2 regions of the Candidatus Clostridium radicumherbarum genome follow, and region 1 is predicted to be linked to the other one. Evidence: predicted binding sites of a transcription regulator. Region 1 holds the regulator's gene; the other holds the start of a gene.
The links. The regulator HrcA, encoded in region 1, represses chaperone genes, less so after heat shock. The targets are predictions, from matches to a motif close to TGTTAGCACTCNNNNNNNNNGAGTGCTAACA.
Positions count from the first base shown of each region.

Region 1 (3,221 bases):
CCTACTAATCTTTCTCCATTTGCCTGAAAAGATACTACTGAAGGAGTAGTTCTTGCACCTTCTGCATTAGCTATAACAACAGGTTCTCCACCTTCCATAACTGCTACACATGAATTTGTTGTTCCTAAGTCGATTCCTATTACTTTTCCCATTTTAATATCCTCCTTGTATTCCTTATTCTGCACAAATATTTAAATATTTGTGATACCTTCAATTCTTATTTTGAACACAAATATTGTGTTCTTTAAACTAAAAAATTTATGTTTAATTTTTTAATTAGCTACTTTAACTATACTGTGTCTTATGACTTTGTTTCCTCTTATAAATCCCTTTTGAAAAACTTCTGCTATTTCATTTTGGCCAAAGTTATCATCATCTACATGCATAACAGCATTGTGCATATTTGGGTCAAAGCCTTCATTTACCGGAATCTCAGTTACTTGAAGCTTTTCAAGACTATCATTAAACTGCCTGATTGTCATATCAATACCCTTTTTAATATCTTCTGCCTTACCATCCACAATAGCTGCTCTTTCCAAATTATCTAAAACAGGAAGCATATTTTTTAGAATGTCTTCACAGGCATCTGAATATATTCCTTCTTTTTCTTTTGCAGTTCTTTTTCTATAATTTTCATATTCAGCAGAAAGTCTAAGTAATCTGTCCTTTATTGAATTAAGCTCATTTTCTGCTTTATCCTTTTCTTCTTTAAGCTTTCTATTATCATCTTGTAATTTAGTAAACTCACCCTTAAGTGAAGCAAGTAATTCATTATCAGTATTTTCGAATTCTTTATCCTCCATTAATTCTGCCTGTTCTAAGGTTTCCTCATTATCCACTTGTATATTTTCGTCCTTGAATTCTTTTTCCATTTATCGCTGCTCCCTTCTGCAAAAACCATTTTAAACCTAATACATATTCAAAAATAGATAGATCATCTATCATCTAAATATGATTGATTAAGTGAATCATTTATATTTTTTAATATTTTAGATAAAATACTAATAACTTTAGAATAGGGTATTCTGGTAGGGCCAATTACCCCTATTGCCCCAAGGGGTCTTCCATAAATACTATATATACCTGATATTATACTTAAGTCCTTTGCTTCTTCTAAATTATTTTCTCCGCCAATTGTGATGGAAATATTATTGGACTGATTTAACATTTCCTTAATATTTTCTTTATTATTTAGAAGGTACAAGAAGTCTCTTGCTTTATCTATTTGGTTATATTCAGGATAATTGAATATATTTGTTGCACCTTCAAGATATATTTCAGATATATCTGAACTGCTTAAGCTTTCATGCAGCGCAGGTATTATAGCATCAAAAATTTCCTCGTAATTTATTAAATCTGTTTTAAGATAATTAATAACTGTGAGATTTATATCTTCAATACTTAAATTTTTAAGTCTTCCATTTAAAATATTAGTTAATTTTACTAAATCCTCTGTACTTACAGGGGTTTTAATCCTTATGACTGTATTTTTTATAATTCCTGTATCAGTAATAATAACAGCAAGAATATTGTTATTATCAACACTTAAAAGCTGAATTGATTTAATATAACTTTTATTTGCTGAAGGAGCCTTTACAATACAGGTAAGTTTAGTAAGCTCTGATAATAACTGAGTTGCTTGCTTTACAATCTTCTCCACCTCGTAAAGTGCAGAATTTAAAAGCTGACTCTTAATTAAATTTTCCTCTTCAGTAGTTAACTGAGGCAATTTCATAAGCTTATCAACATATAGCCTATAACCTTTATCTGATGGCTTTCTACCAGAGGAGCTATGAAGTTGTTCAAGAAATCCCATTTCTTCAAGATCTGCCATTTCATTTCTAATAGTTGCAGGACTTATGCCTAAATCATATTTTTTTGCAATGGTTCTGGAACCAACAGGCTCAGCTGTAGATATATAATCATTTATTATGACCTGAAGAATTTTAATCTTTCTTTCGTCCATCTCCATACAATCACCTCTTTTTATTAGCACTCGCTGTCGGTGAGTGCTAATCACTATGTTTAAAACATATCACTATTAAATTCTTTTGTCAATTAATTAAATTATCCATATATAAATCAAATATCTTAATTATAATTTTTTATTTTTTAATTACTTCGTTTTTCTCTAATTTTCTCTATTTTACTATGATCATCATACCGAAAGTATAAATTCACACATAATTTGATTAGATAATTCTATGCCCTCTGCACTTAAGAATAATCTATCACCCTCTAATACCAGAAGGTTAGTTTTTAAAAACTTATCTAATACCTTAGAATAGATATTATGTATATCATTTTGAAATCTCAATTTAAATTCTTCTATAGATATACCATCTATTTTTCTAAGTCCCATAAACATAAATTCTTCCATATTATCCTCTAATGAGTTTACATGCTTTTCAATTACAGCATTTGTCCCACTATTTATGCCGTAAATATATTTTTCTATATCAGATTCATTTCTATACCTTGTATTATTTATGTAAGAATGAGCGCTGGAGCCGCAGCCAATATAATCCTTTAAGTTCCAGTAAGTTAAGTTGTGCTTACACTCTAAACCATCTTTGCTGAAGTTGGATATTTCATATTGCATATAGCCTTTTGATTTTAAAAATTCTATTGCAAATTCGTACATTTCTCTTTCTACATCTTCTTCTGGCAGATTTAGCTTTCCAAGTTCATTACTTTTATAAAATGGTGTCCCTTCTTCTACAATTAAACTGTAGCAAGAAATGTGTTCTGGATTTAGCTCTAAAACCTTTTCTAAGGTTTCCTTCCAATTAAGGAAGGTTTGATTTGGCAAGCCAAACATAAGATCAACATTTATATTATTAAACCCTAAACTCCTTGCTGTTTTAAAAGTATTTAAAAATTGCTGCCTATTGTGTGCTCGTCCAATATTCTTAAGCAGGGTATCCTGCCATGCTTGCAGTCCTATACTTAGTCTGTTTACTCCCATGGCTTTAAATATGGTTAGCTTTTCACTATTAAAGCTGTCTGGGTTTCCTTCCACTGTAAATTCCATATTCTCGGTAAGATCTAGTTTAGCTATTGCTTCCTTTAATAGCATTAAACACTCTAAAGACAAATAGGTGGGAGTACCCCCACCTATGAAAATCGAACCAATTTTATAATTTGCCGCACTACTTATTTCCTTACAAAGTGCATTTGTATAATTAAGCATTAAGTTGTCTTTACAGGCAAAGGAAGGA
Region 1 covers NZ_JBJHZY010000001.1:1,453,921-1,457,141, reverse strand. Annotated here, with positions in the region: gene dnaK (molecular chaperone DnaK) at 1-152, opposite strand, end outside; gene grpE (nucleotide exchange factor GrpE) at 273-872, opposite strand; gene hrcA (heat-inducible transcriptional repressor HrcA) at 935-1,972, opposite strand; gene hemW (radical SAM family heme chaperone HemW) at 2,159-3,221, opposite strand, start outside.

Region 2 (3,221 bases), on a different contig from region 1:
TTGATAAATGCAGTACCACCACCAGCTACAATACCTTCTTCTACTGCTGCCTTAGTAGCTGCTAAAGCATCTTCGATTCTAAGTTTTCTTTCCTTAAGTTCAGTTTCAGAAGCAGCACCAACTTTGATTACTGCAACTCCTCCAGCAAGCTTAGCTAGTCTTTCTTGCAGCTTTTCTTTATCAAAATCTGAAGTAGTTTCTTCTATTTGAGCCTTTATTTGTGCTACTCTAGCATGGATTTCATCCTTACCGCCTTTTCCATTAACTATTGTAGTGTTTTCCTTAGAAATTTTAACACTTTCAGCTCTACCAAGCATCTCTAAAGTAACTTCTTTTAAATCTCTTCCTAATTCTTCAGAAATTACTTCACCGCCAGTTAATATAGCTATATCTTGAAGCATTTCCTTTCTTCTGTCGCCAAAACCAGGAGCTTTAACTGCTACACAAGTAAAGGTACCTCTTAACTTATTAACAATTAATGTACCAAGAGCTTCTCCTTCTATGTCTTCTGCAATTATTAAAAGCTTCTTTCCTTGTTGAACAATTTGCTCAAGTATTGGAAGAATTTCTTGTATGTTAGAGATCTTCTTATCAGTTAATAGAATATATGGATCATCTAATATAGCTTCCATTTTCTCAGTATCTGTAACCATGTAGGAGCTTACGTAACCTCTGTCGAACTGCATACCTTCAACAACGTCTAATTCAGTTCCCATTGTCTTGGATTCTTCAACAGTAATAACGCCTTCGTTTCCTACCTTTTCCATAGCATCTGAAATTAACTGACCAATTTCTTCATCACCAGCAGAAATAGAAGCAACTCTAGCTATATCCTCCTTGCCTTCAACTGGTCTTGAAATCTTCTTAATTTCTTCTACAGCCTTATCAACTGCCATTTTAATACCACTTCTAATAAGCATTGGATTTGCACCGGCTGTAACATTTTTTAAGCCTTCTCTAATTATTGCTTGTGCAAGTAAGGTAGCTGTTGTAGTTCCGTCACCAGCAACATCATTAGTCTTTGTAGCAACTTCTTTTACAAGCTGTGCTCCCATATTTTCAAATGGATCTTCAAGTTCAATTTCTCTAGCAATAGTAACACCATCATTAGTAATAAGTGGTGCTCCAAATTTCTTATCTAATACAACGTTTCTTCCCTTTGGTCCAAGTGTAATTTTAACTGTATTTGCAAGGGTATCTACGCCTTTTTGCATGGATCTTCTTGCTTCTTCACCATAAATAATTTTCTTAGCCATTCCTATCCCTCCAATTTATTATTCAACTATAGCTAGTATGTCATCTTGTTTAACGATAGTGTATTCTTCACCATCAACTTTAACTTCTGTACCGGAGTATTTGGAGCATAGAACTTTATCTCCTACTTTTACTTCCATTCTTATTTCCTTGCCATCAACCATTCCTCCAGGTCCAACAGCAACTACTAAGGCTTCTTGAGGTTTTTCCTTAGCTGCACCAGTAAGAACTATGCCGCTCTTTGTTTTTTCCTCAGCCTCTAATTTTTTAATAACAACTCTGTCACCAAGTGGTCTAACTTTCATTTAAACCCCTCCTTAATGTATTTTTATTTATTATTAACATCATGTTGTTAGCACTCGGTATCGTCGAGTGCTAATATAATTATAATATAGTTAATAGTAATTATAAAATCAAGTCCCACCAGAACTTATCTATAACCAATTAGAAAGAAAAAGAGTGGATTATCTAGTTTTAGATTATTTTTTTACATTATTTCTTCAAATTTCATTATTAATCTTATATATAAATAATTTTACATAGTAATATTATCCAAGCAATTACTATTATAATCAAATTAAAAAGAAATATTCTTATAATTTTTGAATTTATTTTAAATATAATCTTACTGCTTAGTTAAGCCGTTGACTAAAATATTTAAATTCTATAAAATAAAATGTATATTAATAATGCACGGTATAAGGATTTCGGGAGGCACAATAATTAATAATTGTTGTGTGCTAGTATGGAATACGAGGAGGTTAAAGCCCTAAATGGGCTTTAACGAGTAGTTTACGAGCGGGAGTGAGTAGTTTCAAACTACTCAGTGTTCCGACTTAAGGGAGGAAACAAATGAGTAAGAGTTTTAGTAAATTTATTACAATTATTTTATCCATCTGCTTAACTTTATTTCTAATTTCTATTGCGGTTAAAGCAACCTTGGCCTTTAGGCAGCTTTATTTTTATGATATTGACCATTTAAACATTGCCAAGGACTATGGAATGTCTAAAGATGAAATCATGAAAAACTACAACATACTTATAGACTACACACAAAACAAGAACATTGCTAAGCTTCATATGCCATCTTTTCCAATGTCAGTACAAGGTGAAATTCATTTTACAGAAGTAAAAGCTCTATTTATGAAATTTAACTATCTTATGTACATAACTGGTGTCATCAGCATAATAGGGATAATTTTAATGATTAAGGAGAAAAGTTATAAATATCTGAAATATAGCTCTGCTTTACTTTTAGGACTTCCTATTATTTTAGCAATACCTTTTGCCATTAATTTTGATAAAAGCTTTACCATATTTCACGAAATATTTTTCAAAAATAACTATTGGGAATTTGACCCCGTTAAGGATCCAATAATCAATGTGCTTCCTCAAGAATTTTTCTTTCATTGTGCAGTTATGATTTTGTTACTACTAGCAATTTTTAGTTTAATAAGCTATGTAATTTATAAAAAAAACAATAAGTCTAAAAAGAGGGATTTATTTTATAGCTAAATAAAGGTAAAAAGATAGCTTTAAAATATAAAATACACCATTAGAGTATATTTTATATTTTGAAGCTATCTTTAATTTTCTATAATATTATTAGAAATCCTCTTGTTTTTCATTTCAGTTATAATAAATAGTGCCATTCCAAGTATTTCTGTTATGTCACCAATGCTGGCAATACCTGGCTTAGGAAACCTAATAGGAATAATATCCGCTAAAAAATAAAGTTTGGTGTTTTTATCAGTTAATTTATACAACCCCTGCAGAGCTACATCACCATGATAACCAAAAGCCTTTACTATTTCTTGTCTTACTGGCATTACTCCACCATTAGCAAAAATAACAACTGCATTAAGCATTGCACCAATTCCTAATAACAAAAGCCATTTGTTTCTTCTATTTGCATAAGTAAATATTAGTAAAAGTGCGTACATAATAACATCACTTAAATAGGTTAA
Region 2 covers NZ_JBJHZY010000002.1:185,867-189,087, forward strand. Annotated here, with positions in the region: gene groL (chaperonin GroEL) at 1-1,256, opposite strand, end outside; gene groES (co-chaperone GroES) at 1,275-1,559, opposite strand; gene ACJDUH_RS10780 (TIGR01906 family membrane protein) at 2,107-2,769, shown strand; gene ACJDUH_RS10785 (DUF5317 family protein) at 2,841-3,221, opposite strand, start outside.
Region 2: groES (co-chaperone GroES) is a predicted target of HrcA. The motif match lies at 1,605-1,635, and genes of this name have one in related genera.